4 regions of the Paenibacillus sp. FSL H8-0260 genome follow, and region 2 is predicted to be linked to each of the others. Evidence: riboswitches for the same ligand, from Rfam matches in the RefSeq annotation. Region 2 holds a riboswitch; each other region holds the start of a gene.
What was found. A riboswitch is a leader RNA that binds a small molecule or an ion and turns the genes downstream of it on or off. The one in region 2 is predicted to bind thiamine pyrophosphate.
Positions count from the first base shown of each region.

Region 1: another riboswitch for thiamine pyrophosphate. It lies ahead of MHI51_RS02305 (ABC transporter substrate-binding protein); the one in region 2 lies ahead of MHI51_RS09890 (thiamine phosphate synthase).
Region 3: another riboswitch for thiamine pyrophosphate. It lies ahead of MHI51_RS13030 (ABC transporter ATP-binding protein); the one in region 2 lies ahead of MHI51_RS09890 (thiamine phosphate synthase).
Region 4: another riboswitch for thiamine pyrophosphate. It lies ahead of thiC (phosphomethylpyrimidine synthase ThiC); the one in region 2 lies ahead of MHI51_RS09890 (thiamine phosphate synthase).

Region 1 is NZ_CP150298.1:518,697-522,936, forward strand. It holds gene MHI51_RS02290 (ABC transporter ATP-binding protein) at 1-188, opposite strand, end outside; gene MHI51_RS02295 (ABC transporter permease) at 223-984, opposite strand; gene MHI51_RS02300 (MTH1187 family thiamine-binding protein) at 981-1,274, opposite strand; gene MHI51_RS02305 (ABC transporter substrate-binding protein) at 1,353-2,402, opposite strand; TPP riboswitch at 2,565-2,675, opposite strand; gene MHI51_RS02310 (hypothetical protein) at 2,834-4,240, opposite strand, start outside.
Region 2 is NZ_CP150298.1:2,267,201-2,271,440, forward strand. It holds gene MHI51_RS09885 (SDR family oxidoreductase) at 40-912, shown strand; TPP riboswitch at 999-1,100, shown strand; gene MHI51_RS09890 (thiamine phosphate synthase) at 1,213-1,818, shown strand; gene thiS (sulfur carrier protein ThiS) at 1,857-2,060, shown strand; gene MHI51_RS09900 (thiazole synthase) at 2,116-2,883, shown strand; gene thiH (2-iminoacetate synthase ThiH) at 2,918-4,033, shown strand; gene yfbR (5'-deoxynucleotidase) at 4,116-4,240, opposite strand, start outside.
Region 3 is NZ_CP150298.1:2,951,593-2,955,832, reverse strand. It holds gene MHI51_RS13040 (amino acid ABC transporter permease) at 1-563, opposite strand, end outside; gene MHI51_RS13035 (amino acid ABC transporter substrate-binding protein) at 617-1,453, opposite strand; TPP riboswitch at 1,676-1,779, shown strand; gene MHI51_RS13030 (ABC transporter ATP-binding protein) at 1,978-2,673, shown strand; gene MHI51_RS13025 (ABC transporter permease) at 2,654-3,430, shown strand; gene MHI51_RS13020 (ABC transporter substrate-binding protein) at 3,427-4,240, shown strand, end outside.
Region 4 is NZ_CP150298.1:6,142,385-6,146,624, forward strand. It holds gene MHI51_RS27200 (phosphotransferase) at 1-107, opposite strand, end outside; gene thiC (phosphomethylpyrimidine synthase ThiC) at 193-1,935, opposite strand; TPP riboswitch at 2,039-2,147, opposite strand; gene MHI51_RS27210 (beta-galactosidase) at 2,219-4,240, opposite strand, start outside.

The sequences.
Region 1 (4,240 bases), 1.7 Mb from region 2:
TTTCCGCAGCCGGAAGGACCAACGATCGAAACGAACTCTTGTTGCTCTACCTTGAGAGAGACATTATTCAGAACTTTCGTCTCACGGCGACGATGGGAAAAAGATTTGGAGATGCCGCTCACTTCAAGGGCGGGTGCCACGGTATGAGCTTCAGGAGAGCTTATGACTTGTGTTGTTCTGTGTTGCATTTGCGTCGCTTGAGACATACAGGCATCTTCCTTTCTATGAGTTACGGCGCGGCTTCCAGCGAACCAGCCATTTTTCCAGCAATGCAATAATAGCAAAGAGTACAAGACTTAAAAGTACAATAATAACAATAGCGACAAACATCCGATCCGTACGATATGCGGATTTCTGCAGAAGCATATAATAGCCAATACCTTTATCCGCGCCAATCCATTCAGCGACCACGGCGCCCATAACCGCATAAGTAGCAGATATTTTTACGCCGGAAAATAGTGCCGGGATAGAAGAGGGCAGCTCCAGCTTGGTGAAGATTTGCCACTTGCTTGCGCCAGCCATTTTCATATAATTCATCATGACCTGATCACTTTGGGCCAGACCGCCCATCGCAGCGACAGCTACCGGGAAGAAACATACTAGTGTAATCAGCACGATTTTGGGCAAAAGACCAAAGCCGAACCAGATAATGAGCAGGGGTCCGAGCGCGATGGAGGGAACATTTTGACTCAGAATAATAAGTGGATAAAAAGCCCGTCTAGCCCAAGGCAAAAGATGCAAAAGCAAAGCAACGATCAGGCCTACCCCCGTACCAATGGGAAAACCAATTAAAGTGAGCCGCAGCGTAGCCATCGTATGAGCCCAAAGACCAGAAGCGTTACTGGTGGATTCACGGGCAATATCAGCAGGACTCGGCAGAATCCAGGATTCAATATGAAATACAGATACAGATAGCTGCCATACGGTTAAAAAGAAGACGACCGCCACAAGGGGCGGCCATATTAGCTTCCAGGTCGATCTCACGGCCGATATTTCTCCGTCAATTTATCCATGCTGATTCCGTTAGGATTATGAGCGATTTTGATCTGCGAAATTACGCTTGGACTGCCTGCTTCGATCAACGCCTCCTGCATCTGACGCACAACCTCCAGCAGCTCGCTAAGCTCACCTTCCATTGTGGTTTCCAGTGGATTCACTTGATGTTTAACACCGGATTTCTGAATGACCTCAATCGCTTTATCTACGTATGGGATGGAATCCTCATTGTTCGGAGTTTTTGGAATTACTTGAATGCTTAGTAGGGTGTTAGCCACAATAATCAATCCTCTCATTTTATAAGGTAAGTTCAAAAAGCCAACTTTGATAACGAAGTAATTCATTACAATTGTTGTTTACTCCGCCGGTAAAAAATCATTACTGAATGCACTAGCAGCATCCAGCGGTTTATCCAGCAACTTCAGATCGTACATCCAGTCGCCATAATTCTGCCAGACCTCGGTTTTTTGCTCGCCCCAGCGGGCAGCATCGTCCTTGTATTTTGGGCTAAGCCATTTTTGGCTAGCTAGGACAAGGTCGGCGTCCAGGTCAGGAACGGCCTTCGATAACATACCGGCAGCCTCTTCCGGATGATCAATGGCATATTGATAACCTTTTGATGTGGCTTTCATGAAGGCCTTCACCAGATCAGGATGATCTGCAATTTGCTTCTCACTCGTCGTCAGCACAGGCGTGTAATAATCGAGCTGCGGCGCATAATCCTTTAAGTACAGCATATCCAATGGCTCGCCACGCAACTCAGCCTCAACACCAGTCCAAGCGTAGAAAATCCAGGCGAAATCAATGTCACGTTTGACGGCGGTAAAATAATCAGCTTCACCGATACTGATCAGCTTCACCTTTTTTACATCGCCACCTTCAGGATCCATGATGGCTTTCATGGCTGCTTCTTCGGCCGGTGAGCCCCAGCCTCCGTAGGTTTTACCTTCGAAATCCTTTGGTGATTTAATATTGCGATCTACTGGAGCGGCGAATCCCGACGTATTATGCTGAATAATAGCTGCTATCGAGACAAGGGGCACGCCTTGTAGACGGGCTAGCGTTAATCCTTCTTGGGCGCTGATGCCAAAAGCGGCTTCGCCAGAGGTAACCATAGTATCAGAACCCGCTGCGCCTGGCTGAACGATTTCGACATCCAGACCTTCTTCAGCGTAGTAACCAAGATCCTTAGCTACGTATAGACCGGTATGATTCGTGTTCGGTGTCCAGTCGAGTGCGACTTTAACTTTGGTGAGCTCTTTTGGAGCATCCGTCCCAGCCGCAGCAGTTGGATCAGTAGCATTTGCTTTGTTTCCGGCTGTATTCCCATTGTTGCTGCCGCATCCGGCAATGGCAAGAATGAGTACACAGGTGAGGCACAACGTAAGTGCTTTTTTGAGGTGCATGTCTTCTTCTCTCCTTTAAGGTTACAAGAATCCCGTCTTCACAACATGAACCCGTAAAGTGTAGTATGTACGTTTTTCTACATCTTTTAGTGATCTTACAAAAAAAGCGCCCCGAGTGATCGGGACGCTGGCTTGGCGCAAGGTTAGTTAAGGTCACAGGGACCAGAACCAATTGGCGATTCCTACGCTGGCATTATCCAGATCAGGTATAAGGGTCAGTATCTTGTGGGATACAATCTCAGCCGGCCAATTCCAGCACCCCTGGTTCTATGAAGTTAACGGGTATTTCTATGTGCAATATAAGTAAGCATAAGTTTTGTACCCATACTTTATATCTTATATTTCTCGCATACGGTGTATTATAGACGGCTGTACTCGGAATGTCTAGTAGTGCACTCCTGAATTTTTCCAATCCAGTAGTTTCTTTTTTGCTAGTCTAGATCTTTATATTTCTTGCGGTGACGCCGTTTAAGCTCACTAACCAGCGCCCCTAGCGTGAGGACAACGCTGATCAGAATCCCGCTCATGATCACGAAGAGGGCAAGAAATTCAAAGGGAGAATAACCAATCATTTTACTCCATTGAATCTTTCCATCCAAATCGTCAATGACCTGATTCATGCCGTAAATCCCGCTTACTACCGTAAATACAGTGAGAATCATCAGCAGATTATCCCGTCGCTTGGACTGAAACTTATCCTGATACTGAAACAGGTCATTTAAGGTTTCTTTCACTTCCTCGAACAAAGCATCGTTTCCGTATACTTTACGCAGCTGAAGAAATATCTCCCGGCCCTGCGACTGGGAAATCAACTCCAAGAAGTAGAACTTAGCCGAGAACTTATTGATGGAGTAGATTAGATTGTCTATTTCCTCATAATCATGATTAATCCGAAGTCGGGAGTGCATATTGGCGAGCTTTAGCAGAACGATTTTGTGGAAAATATTGAGTAAAAATCCGTAATAATATTGCCCGTACATCTGGTTGGCTAGACTAACAGCAATCTCCTGTTCAGCGCGGGTCATGCAGCAAAAAGTCTGCTCATTCATCATATAATACGTGTCTGGACCCCAGCGATTATAGGAATGCTCATGACAATAGTTTGCAATATACGCTGGATCGCTGGCACTGGCATAGGGCTTTCCGTTGAGATCAATTCCATCAAGCTGTGAGGCACGATAGCGCAGATTTACACTAATCTCATCAGAGCTTTCTTCATTCTGAAAGCCATAAAAAGCTTGCACCTGCATTCTTTCATCTACGAAAAAAGGAAGGGTCTCGAAATAAGCCCCATTGATATCCGATTGATCCAGATATGGCTCCAGTCCATCCACCAAATTTCGGAAGACAAAATCCTCTACCATCTCATAGGTCTGTTCCCCGCAATGAATATAAGTGTAATCATCCTGTATGAAGGTATTCTCTAGCGCACGGAAACGATCCGCGAATTCTAGGGCAATACTAAAGGGAATTGAATCCCCCTCCAGCTGGACACGTATCGTCACGAATCCAAGCTGAAAAGGACATATGAATATATCCGTCGAGAGAATTTTGAAAAATATAGATTGCTGCGGAATCTCCAGAATGCAGTCGAGATTATTTACTCTGGAAAAACGGCGAAACGAGTCGGCATCCTTCCTGCGTGGAAAAAGGACATGTGCAGCAAACGGTAAATAGGTGCGCTCCATTCGTTCATGGGAAACACAGTAGCCATCTCCGTAATAGGCAGCTTCAAGCTCTTTATTATCCAGAAAAAAACGTGTGAAGCCGTCGTCCTGTAATTGCTGGATAAGCTGCTTAGAATCGCCCTTTTTTATAGAAAAGGGAAATATAAACTG
Region 2 (4,240 bases):
GTTAACTATCAATTTGCTTAACGAGAGGAGATAGGGAAGATGTCAGGCAACAATAAACAAGCTACAAAAACCTTACCCCCACAGGAGCAGCATCATCAGCCAGGGATTGAGAGTGAAATGACGCCGCTGCCCAAATACGAGCCGGCAAATTATAAAGCAGCAGGTAAACTGCAAGACAAGGCGGCGTTAATTACCGGTGGAGACAGCGGAATTGGGCGTGCAGTTGCTGTGCTTTTTGCTAAAGAAGGCGCTGATGTGGTCATTTCATATCTTAATGAACACTCAGATGCAGAGGAAACTAAACGTCAGGTCGAGCAGGAAGGCCGCAAATGTATCCTAATTCCAGGTGATATCGGTGACGAGAAATTCTGTAAGGATCTTATTAAACAGACGGTGGAGGGCTTAGGAAAGCTTGATATTCTCATCAATAACGCGGCAGAGCAACATCCGCAAGCTAAGATCGAGGATATTACTTCCGAGCAGCTTGAGCGTACTTTCCGTACGAATATATTTGCGATGTTCTATTTAACAAAAGCAGCTATGCCTCATTTAAAAGCAGGATCTACAATTATAAATACAACTTCAATTACCGCTTATCGCGGAAGCCCGCAGCTGCTGGACTATTCATCAACTAAAGGAGCTATTCTTAGCTTCACACGATCCTTGTCCACGAATCTGGCAGAGAAGGGCATACGGGTAAACGGTGTTGCACCAGGTCCAATCTGGACACCGCTGATTCCCTCTACCTTTGATGCAAAACAGGTTAGCGAGTTTGGAGGTACACAGCCTATGAAACGGCCTGGACAACCAGAAGAGCTGGCACCAGCCTATGTATATCTGGCCTCTGACGATTCCAGTTATGTGACTGGACAGGTTATTCATGTAAATGGTGGCGAGGTAGTAAACGGTTAGATTAGAACAGCTAATGTGAATAAATGGGTGTATTTCAATAAAAAAATATGTTACTATAACCACGTTAGCATTTTAAAATTGTATATTTATGTCACTAGGGGTGCCGATTGGCTGAGACGGAATGGATTTCCGGACCCTTTGAACCTGATCTGGTTAAGACCAGCGTAGGGAAGTGGAGAACGAATTTCTGTTATCGGGCTATTTGTAGTACCGTCTATATACAGATTCTGACTGCCTTCCTTACGGGGGCAGTTTTTTTGTTTTTTACTGACCTACAGGGAAGTGAGAGAGGAGATCGTGATGTTGCAAGCTGAGATCCATCTAATATCAGACGGCAAGCTACAGCTGAGACATTTTGTTGAACTAGCTGTCACGGTGCAGACATGGGTCGATTATATTCACCTGAGAGATAAGCAATGTCCTGCATGCGAACTGCTCGCTGCGGCACAGCAGCTGTTGGCTGCCGGTATGCCCGCTACCAAACTGATAATCAACGACCGGACCGATGTAGCCTTGGCAGCTGGTGCCGCGGGGGTTCAGTTGGCTTGGCACAGTCTGAGTCCGGTTACAGCCCGGCGAATTGCACCTCAGCTTCGGCTGGGGAGATCGGTTCATTCTCCGGAAGAAGCGGCGAATGCCTCAGAGCAGGGAGCTGATTATTGCTTGTTTGGTCATGTATTTCCCTCGGATAGCAAGTTAGGGCTGCCCGCACGTGGGTTAGAGCTGCTTGCAGAAACGGTGAAGACCAGCTCTATTCCTGTAATTGCGATTGGCGGAATTAGCCCCGCTAATGCGGCGCAGATCATCAGGAAAGGTGCGGCAGGAGTTGCTGTGATGTCCGGTATTTGTGGAGCGGATGATCCTTATGAGGCCGCCAAAGCTATTCATAAGGCGGTTCATTCATAGCCTGAAGGTAACAGCATGGGCGAAGGGGGTGATTCAGAATGAAGCTGTTGATTAACGGGAAATCCGCAGAGTGTTCTGGTGGTATTCAAACTATAGCTGATTTGATCAGTCTTCCTGAGTGGTCGGGTCGTCTGATGATCATTGAGCTGAATGGAGAAATTGTCAGTAAGGAGAATTATGAAAGTACTGCTCTGAGCGAGGATGATCGTTTGGAACTGGTGCACTTTGTTGGTGGGGGTTGAGATGGAGCGGTATAGAATTTTGAGAAATTTATACGAACCAAAGGGAGGTAATTTCATGCATGACCCGTTACATATTGGCGGCATCGAATTAACCAGTAGATTATTTATCGGAACCGGAAAATATAGCCGGAATACGCTGATCCCCGAAGTGATCGCAAGCTCTGGTTCTCAGGTGATTACTGTAGCGCTGCGCCGAGTGGACCCGCAAGGTGGAGCAGAAAATATCATGAACCACATTCCCGGCCACATGATTCTTCTGCCTAATACCTCAGGAGCGCGTACAGCGGAAGAGGCAGTCCGTATTGCAAGATTAGCAAGAGCTGCGGGACTGGGGAACTGGGTCAAGATCGAAGTGATCAATGATCAGAAATACCTGCTTCCAGATAATCTGGAGACCATACGAGCTACAGAGATTTTAGCAGCGGAGGGTTTTGTAGTACTGCCTTATATGAGTCCGGACCTTTCGGCTGCTTTACGTCTGAGAGATGCCGGTGCTGCTGCTGTGATGCCGCTTGGTGCGCCGATCGGAACGAATCGCGGCCTGCGCACCAAGGAGCTTGTGCGTATTCTTATTGAAGAAGTGAATTTGCCGATTATTGTAGACGCCGGGATTGGCAAGCCCTCGGAAGCGGCGGAAGCAATGGAGATGGGGGCCGCTGCTGTTCTGCTTAATACGGCTATTGCAACGGCACGTAATCCGCTCGTCATGGCGGAAGCGTTCCGTGAGGCGATATCCGCTGGCCGTAAAGCTTATTTGGCAGGACTGGGTCCTGTAGAAGAAGTTGCTTTTGCTTCGTCACCGTTGACTGGATTTTTGAACTGAATTTGATAGGTCACGAAAAGGAGGGAGGATTAGCATGAACTTTTTTGACACACTGGCCCGCTTGGAGCAGTATCCTTATGAGCAACTGTGGAAGGAGTTCCGGGAGGATGACGTTAGGCGGGCGCTTGGAAAAGACAAGCTGAACGAAAATGATTTGCTGGCATTGCTCTCTCCGGCAGCAACGCCGCTGCTAGAGGAGATGGCGTTGGCTGCACAGCGACTGACCCGTGCACATTTTGGTTATTCGATGCAGCTGTTCACACCGATGTATCTTGCGGATTTTTGTGTGAATCATTGTACCTACTGCAGCTTCAGCTCCATTTATGATTTTCCGCGCAAAAAGCTGTCCTTGGAGGAGGTTCGCAGGGAGGCTGAGAAGATTGCAGCTACAGGTCTGCGGCATATCCTCATTTTGACTGGTGAATCGCGCCGGGAGAATCCTGTCTCATATATTAAGGATTGCGTAGATGTACTCAGGGAATTTTTTTCCTCTGTCAGTATTGAGATAAATCCTCTATCAACTGCAGAATATAAAGAGCTTCTTCAAGCAGGGGTGGATGGATTAACACTATACCAAGAGGTGTACCACCAGGAGACTTACAGAAAGCTGCATGTTAAAGGGCCTAAAAGAAACTACCGGAATCGCCTGGATGCACCTGAACGCGGCTGTCAGGCAGGTTTTCGTTCTGTGAATATTGGTACGTTGCTCGGGATGTATGATTGGCGGCAAGAGGCATTCCAAAGTGCCATGCATGCCCGCTATTTGCAGGATCGGTATCCAGATTGCGAGATCAGTCTGTCACCTCCACGGTTTCGGCCTTACTTAGGGGAATTTAACCCGGAGTGTGATGTTACCGACCGATCGCTAGTGCAGATTATTTTGGCATACCGGTTATTTTTACCCCGTTCGGGCATTACTTTATCTACACGAGAGCCTGCCTCTCTACGCGATCATTTAATTCATCTAGGAATAACAAAGATGTCAGCCGGGGTCACTACTGAGGTGGGCGGTCACACTAATGCAGGGGGAACTCCGCAATTCGAAATATCCGATAGCCGTAGTGTGCAGGAGATTACGAAAATGCTATATACGAAGGGTTTGCAGCCCATTTTTAAAGACTGGGATATCCTGACCGAATCAACAACGTAACGCTTGTATTATCAATTATTAATCACTAATGGACCCCTGCGAGATTCATGCGGAGGTCCATTTTTTATTGTATAGAGGGTGTTTAGTTTCCGGCAGAGAGCTCATCGAGAGACATTTCGAAACTCGGTGCCATATGAGTCAGAAAATAATCCACTTCCTGCAGGTCAAGCCCACGAAGTTTTGCTGCTGTCTGCTCCTTCGCGGCGG
Region 3 (4,240 bases), 680 kb from region 2:
AGAGGCTCATAAGTGGTAGAGGCTACCTGCTGAGCAGTTCTAAACATCTCCGTATAGGTGATGATCGCTGCAAGCGATGTATCTTTGACCAAGCTAATAAAAGAATTGGATAACGGCGGTACAGAAACGCGTGCAGCTTGTGGCAGAATTACGCGGCGCAGAGCCTGCCCGCGAGTCATCCCGACTGAGAAGGCAGCTTCCCACTGGCCTTTATGTATCGACAGGATAGCAGCGCGTACGATTTCCGATGAATAAGCCCCTACGCTAAGGGTAAATCCAATGGTGGCGGCAATGAAAGGGTCGAGTACAATACCAACAGCCGGCAAACCATAAAATATAATAAATAGCTGCACTAACAACGGGGTTCCCCGAATGACCCATACATAAAAACGGGCGATTAGCTTCGGAATTACCCACGGTGAAAGACGTGCCAACGCGGTTAGGATCGCCAAAATCAATCCAAGCACAAAGGAAAGTAGCGCCAACGGAATGGTAAAAGCCACCCCGGCTTTAAGCAGGGGTAGCAGTGTATCTAAGAAAATTTGTATTTTGCGGTCATCCATTATTCAGACATCCTTTTTAGCTTCTAGGCTTAATTAGCCTTGCTAGCCTTGTATTATTTCGAAACGTCAGCTCCAAAGTATTTCTCGGAAATTTTCAAGTACGTTCCATCACTTTTCATCTCTTTAATCGCATCACTGACCGCATTCACCAGCTCATCATTGCCTTTCAGGAATACCGCAGCACTTTGTGAGCCTTCAGGAATCTCATCAACCACTTTAATTTTTGCATCTGGTTTTTGTTTTTTCAGATCCAGATAAGACAAGCCATCATTCACAGTTGCATCAATACGTCCCGAAGTCAGCAGATCCATCGCTTGATTGAAACCGTCCGTAGCTACGATTTCAGCACCGTTCTCACGAGCGATGTCGGATAAGTTACTGGTCAGGGATTGTCCGGCTTTTTTACCTTTTAGATCAGCAAAGGTCTTAATATCCTCATTGTTTTCGCTCACGATCAATACTGCCTTGGATACAATATAGGGTTCAGAGAAATCATATTTCACTTTGCGATCTTCGTTAATGGAAACTTCATTAAAAATGACATCAAACCGTTTCGCATCCATCCCAGCAAAAATACCATCCCACTGAGTTTCAAAAAATTCAGCTTCAACACCTAAACGTTTGGCTACTTCTTCGGCAATTTCCACGTCAAAACCCGTCAATTTCCCCGCAGTGTCATGATAAGTAAAAGGTGCATAAGTCCCTTCTGTACCTATCCGCAATTTGCCGCTGGCCTTCACAGCCTCCAAACTGTTTTGCGCTGAAGATGCTGCTCCACCATTCGTTCCAGCTGTTGGTTCAGCAGCCGTATTGGTATTCGAATTATTGCCGCAAGCCGCTACAAGAACCACGGTTAACGCCAATATAATAGTTAGACTCCATTTTTTCATTATTAAATCCCCTCTCTCTATCCGGTTTTTTTCCGGTAAATTGAATAGTACACTGCCATCACATGATCGTCAATGCTTTTTTCCGATAATATACATCGGAATTGTAATATTAACTAGATTTCTACTTATATCTTACCCAATCTTGGATTAATCCTTCACTTCTTTCTCTCTTTACTTCTCAGAAAGATATGGTATATTTATAAACAAATTAATATGGACCTGTTATTTCACTAGGGGAGTCGGCCGACTGAGACGGAGCTTCAAGCTCCGGACCCTTGGAACCTGATCTGGATCATACCAGCGGAGGGAAGTGGAGCAGAATTTTCATCAAGCATGTTAAGTGTTATTATGCAGAATGAACTTTTTGACCCATTCATTTCCTCTGGAAATGGATGGGTCTTTATTTGTTTAGACGCTCCACAAAAATATTAGGAGGTTAGATCATCACGACCATTTTATCTATGCAAGGCCTAACCTACTCTTTTCCGGAAACTGAACAACCCCCTGTATTCGCAAATCTATCCATGGATATCAGGCAAGGGGAATTCGTCTCCGTAGTAGGTGCTAGCGGATGCGGGAAAAGCACATTTTTCAAAACGGTTGCCGGTTTACTCGAACCTACTCATGGAAAAATAAAACTCCCTACGCTCCCCTCAACCGCTAGTCGTTTAGGTCAGATCGCTTATATGCCTCAGCAGGATTTATTGCTGCCTTGGAGAACAGTGCTCGACAACTGCCTTTTGCCCTGGGAGATCAAGCCCAGATTTAGTAAACAGAAAACGATCACTCAGATTCGGGAAATGTTGGCCCGCTTCGGCTTAACAGATGTAGAGAAGGCTTATCCCCATGAACTTTCGGGAGGTATGAAACAGCGAGTAGCATTTCTGCGCACCTTAGTGGCTGGAGGCGGAAGTGGTCTTATGCTGCTGGATGAGCCCTTTGGCGCTCTCGATGCCATGACCAAACGTGAGATACACCGTTGGCTGTTGGAGTTATGGGGTGAACTGAATCAGACGATTATGCTCATCACTCATGATCTGGAAGAAGCACTATTGCTCAGTGACCGGATTTATTTATTATCTGGCGGTGCGCACAGCGAATTACAGGAGATCATTGTCGATCTACCAAAACCAAGACATTATAAGATGAACTATGAACCCCGGTTTATAGCACTACGGGCAGAGTTGGAGCGAAGATTGCATGCAACCTATACCTATTAAAAAACATCTAGACAACTATGGTCCCTTCCTTCTTCTGGTACTGCTCATTCTTGTAATCTGGGAGTCAGCTGTTCGCCTTCACTTGATTCCAGCCTTTATTCTCCCTGCACCTTCATCTATTGGCATCGCATTGATCGAGCACAGGCAATTGTTATTCGGACAACATTTATTAGCGACGTTGCAGGAGATACTGGTAGGTTTTGTCCTTTCTGTGGTTTGTGGTGTATTGCTGGGCATTGGAATGTTCCTGTTTCGCCCCGTAGAAAAGGCCATCTATCCCTTCCTTATCATTAGCCAGACGGTCCCATTAATTGCGCTATCCCCCATTTTTATTATGTGGTTCGGATATTCGCTGTGGAGCAAAGTGGCTGTGGTGTTTTTAACGGCTTTTTTTCCAGTCGTAGTGAGTACATATGATGGACTTCGTACAAGTGGCCAGACTTACAAGGACTTATTATTAACATTTGGTGCAAACCGCTGGCAGCTGCTTGTCAAAACCCAAATTCCACTGGCGTTGCCTGCTTTTTTCTCTGGCTTAAAGCTATCCATTGTATACTGCGTCATCGGAGCTACTATCGGGGAATGGCTCGGCGGCAGTAAAGGACTCGGTTACTTCAGCCGCAGAACGGCCGGAAATATGCAGAGCGATGAAATGTTCGCGGCTGTATTTCTGCTGTCCGCGCTTGGTGTTGTGCTTTTTCTGGCGATAGCTTTACTCGAACAATTATTTTTAAAGAAAAGAGGATCTAACCAATGAATCATTTAAAATCACCACAACGAGGACTTATTTCTGTATTTCTAGTATGCACACTTTTGCTCTTAAGCAGCTGCGGGAAGGCAGACAAGCTAAATAACAACTCCCAAACCGGTTCCTCCAATTCCGAAAATAAGCAGTCACACAAGCTGACGATTATGCTTGATTGGTATCCCAATGCCGTTCATTCCTTTCTATACGCTGCGCAACAGCAAGGTTTTTTCCAAGAGGAAGGTTTGGATGTCGAGATCAAAATGCCTGCGGACAGCAATGACGCCCTAAAGCTTGTAGCAGCAAATCAAATTGATCTAGCGCTCAGCTATCAGCCACAGGTGCTTATGGCACGCGGCGAGAAAATCCCTGTACGTTCGATTGCAGCTATCGTGCGGCATCCACTGAATCATCTGATGGTTCCTCAGGCAGGCAGTATTCATAGTCCCAAAGAGCTCGCAGGAAAACAAATCGGCTATTCCTCTATTCCGCTCTATGAAGCGATGATTCGGACAATGATCCAGAGTGATGGAGGCAATCCTTCATCCGCCAAGCTGATTGATGTAGGTTTTGACCTTATCCCTGCGATCTCTACAGGACAAGTGGACGCAATAATGGGCGGGTTCATCAACCATGAACAACTGATCCTTGAAAAAGAGGGACATCCGGTCACCTCGCTTAATCCAACGGATTACGGAGTCCCTGACTATTATGAGCTTGTGCTGGTGGCCAGCGAACAAGGATTGCAAAATTCTGAAGCCTACTTTAAAAAATTTCTAAATGCCATAACAAAAGGACAGGAATTTGTGGAGCAGAATCCTG
Region 4 (4,240 bases), 3.0 Mb from region 2:
CAGCCACGTTTTATTGGGGTAGCATGAAGGACTTTCAATCCAAAAAAATGATAGAAACTATTACTTAAATCCTCTAAAATGGCTTCCTCTGAACGAATCGCTTCCATTTCATCAACTCCTATCTATTCAAAGTATAAAAGAAGAAGCCGCCAATGACGACTTCTTTTAGATATTTCTTTTTAGCAGAAAAAGTTATCTATAAATGAGGCTCCCGCCTTGGAGAAACTCTTGCGCCTTCTCTTGCATTCCTGATTCAATTCTCGTCGTATTCCGGATATTATGAGAGATCTTCATACTGCAAAATTTCGGCCCGCACATGGAACAGAAATGAGCTGTTTTAGCGCCTTCCGCAGGCAATGTCTCATCATGATATTCGAGCGCTCGCTCAGGATCTAACGATAAATGAAATTGATCACGCCAACGAAATTCAAAACGGGCTTTCGAAAGAGCATTATCCCGGTCTTGTGCTCCTTTATGCCCTTTCGCCAAATCTGCGGCATGAGCCGCTATTTTATAAGTAATGACCCCTATACGTACATCTTCCTTATTAGGCAGGCCAAGATGTTCCTTCGGAGTTACGTAACATAACATAGCTGTACCGAACCAACCAATCATCGCTGCACCTATAGCAGAGGTAATATGATCATAACCAGGCGCAATATCTGTAGTCAGTGGACCTAATGTATAAAAAGGGGCTTCGTTACAAGTTTCAAGTTGCTTATCCATATTCTCTTTAATCAAGTGCATCGGCACATGTCCTGGACCCTCTACCATCACCTGTACATCATGACTCCAAGCTATAGCTGTTAATTCACCTAACGTCTCTAACTCGGCAAATTGTGCTTCATCATTCGCATCAGCAATCGAACCCGGACGTAATCCATCGCCTAGGGAAAAAGAAACATCGTACAGCTTCATGATTTCACATATCTCTTCAAAATGTGTATATAAAAAGTTCTCTTGATGATGCGCAAGACACCATGCCGCCATGATGGAGCCACCTCTTGAAACAATGCCTGTCATACGTTGTACCGTCAACGGGATATAACGAAGCAGAACCCCCGCATGAATGGTAAAATAATCAACCCCTTGCTCCGCTTGCTCAATGAGCGTATCACGGTACACTTCCCATGTTAAATCTTCCGCTTTCCCATTCACTTTTTCCAACGCTTGATAGATAGGCACCGTTCCAATAGGAACAGGAAAATTACGGATGATCCACTCGCGTGTCGTATGGATGTTTTTACCTGTGGAGAGATCCATTATATTATCTGCACCCCAGCGGGTGGCCCATCTCATCTTCTCTACCTCTTCTTCTATGGATGAGGATACTGCGGAATTTCCTATATTGGCATTGATCTTCACTAAAAAATTGCGTCCAATAATCATTGGTTCACTCTCTGGATGATTGATATTCGCTGGAATGATGGCGCGGCCGCGGGCTACTTCATCTCTTACAAATTCCGGTGTCACATTCTCACGAATCGCAACGTATTCCATTTCCGAAGTAATAATCCCTTTGCGTGCATAATGCATTTGAGAGACATTACGCCCCTTTTTCGCTCGCAAAGGTTTTCTATGGAGCGCTGGAAACACTTCCGCCACAGCTTTTCCCGTTGCATTCCCGTTATCTTCAGGCTTCACGGTTCTTCCTTCGTACGCTTCCGCATCCCCTCGTTCCTCAATCCAGCTTAGACGATTGGGCTCTAACCCCTGACGAATATCAGTATGAATATTAGCATCCGTATAAGCCCCGCTTGTGTCATAGACATGAATTGGAGCATTCTCCTCTTCGCCGTCTATGCCCGCAGTTGGACTAAGTGAGATCTCCCGCATAGGCACCTGAATATCAGGCCGTGAACCCTTTACATACACTTTTTGACTTGCTGGAAAAGCTGATAGATTGATTGGATCGTTGTTCAATTCGCTTGTCATCTCAATTCCTCCTATAAGGTGATTTGATCAAGCGGAGACGGTCTACTCCCCACACATAGAAAAGGCCACATCTGTATAAGATGCGGCCTTAGAGTAGACAAATAGAAATAGAGCTCCATTTCCTCCGCTGGCATTATCCAGATCAGGTTTGACGGTCGATAGTTATAACTATCCTCTCAGCCTGGTTCCACCAAGCTCCCGTGACTATATAATTGCTACTTCAAAGTATAACCGAAAAGAGAGAATTATCCAAATCTACTCAAATGTGAGATCAATGTATACGTTAGTTTAACACCAATACCCCAAATCCTTCCAGAAGCACCTCGCCCGACAATGTTGTGCCGCTCAGTAAATCTGTTTTGGTCTCATGAAGATGGATCGTGACAGGAGTCTCACTATAATTAAGCAAAAAAGCATAACTGGAAGAAGCTCCGGTACGGACTTGCAGCTCTACCTCTTCTGGGAGCTCCAGCCAATCTGCTGGCGATTGTAGATCAATTAAATTTATGATCTCAGCCGCTGCCTGTTCATTAAATACGGCTCCGTAATACCAAACCTCACCCTTGCCGCGACGATTTCTAGTTACCGCCGGTTTTCCCGCATAATAATCAGAGGCGTAAACCGCCATCACTTCAACCGAAGCTTCCTCTATTTTGAGAATATCATTAAAGTCATCTGCTCCTGTAACGACTTCGGTCACGCCCGACCAGCTAATTGTTGTTGGCTGACGACTGCCCTTAACCATTGTGAATTCTTCAACTGTGATCCCGCATAGATCCTTAGCAGCACCTGGGAAAGGACGCATATAACATTGTCCGCGCTCATCCTTATAGCCGGTTCTACAGCCGAAGATCAGTTTGCCGCCTTGCTGAACATATTCATCCAGCAGTGCTGCTGTCTCATCTGTCATAATCGCTGGGTGAGGATAGATAAGCACGTCGTACCTTGCAAGCTCCTCCAGCGTTGTTTTTTTGCGTAAATAGAGTACGTCATTCGGGATATGCTTCCGCTGAAGCGCCTTGTACCACTCCTTATTGCTCTTCCACATAAACGGGCCATGCCAAACATCGTATTCTCCATCCCACTCATTGTCATAATCACGAACAATAGCAATGTTAGCCTGATTACGAGTACCGACAAACGCATGACCTGCTGCTGCCAGCTCCTGACCGATCTGCCCCGCTTCCCGCACTCTCCGGTTAGGCTGATTATGATAGTCATTGATTCCATGCCAATAAATTTCATTGCCCATCGTAGCTGTCCGCCAGCGGAAATATAACACCATATCTGCTCCATGAGCGATCGACTGATAAGTCCATAACCGCATCTGCCCGGGCTTTGGAGAAGGCATATCCATCCGGTTCACCCAGCCACCCGGGCCCGACTGCTGCTCCATAATGCAGAAATTCGGGGATATCGAACGAACAACAGATAACGACAGTCCCCAGCCTCTATCATTCAGCGGATTCCGCTCATTCGGGTCATAAAAAATAGTAGAGAACTGAGGATAGGAATCATAGCTGAAGAAATCCAACAGTTCATCCGTCATTTCATGGCTATCGAGATGCCCGAACAGACCGTTCGTGGTTACCCACTGCTTAGGGGCAAGTTTACGGATGATATCCGCTTGGTTTTTGGCAAAAGAAATTGTATTGTCCGAAATAAACCGTTTTTCATCCAATGCCTGATGAGGATTGGGTTGCTTCGGTACTGGAGTCGGACGTGGAAGATAGACCTGAGACCAGTCACTATAGCTTTGATTCCAAAAAACAGTTCCCCAAGCCTCGTTCAAATGCTCAAGTGTAACATATTTCTGCTGTAGCCATTCCCGGAAAGCCTTATGGTCACTCTCCGAATAAAATTCACTGATCTCACAGTTGAGCTCATTATCAATTTGCCAGCCAACTACACCCGGATGATTGCCGTAATGTTCAGCCATTTGTTCTGCAATACGTGCACACAGTTCCCGGTATTTAGGACTGCTGTAATTATAATGACGGCGCATGCCATGCTGAAGTGTAACACCTTCGTAGGTAACATTTAAAACTTCGGGATACTTATCAGTCAACCAAGCTGGAGGCGTCGCCGTCGGAGTACCAAGTACAACCTGAAGACCATATTTATGTGCTAGATCAATCGCCCGATCAAAGAGCCCGAATTGAAACTGCCCTTCTGCTGGTTCAAAAATAGACCAAGCAAACTCCCCCATCCGAATGATCGTAAAGCCGAGTTCACGCATCCGGCGATAATCGTCCTCCCACATGTTTTCTGGCCAGTGCTCCGGATAATAACAGACGCCAAGCTC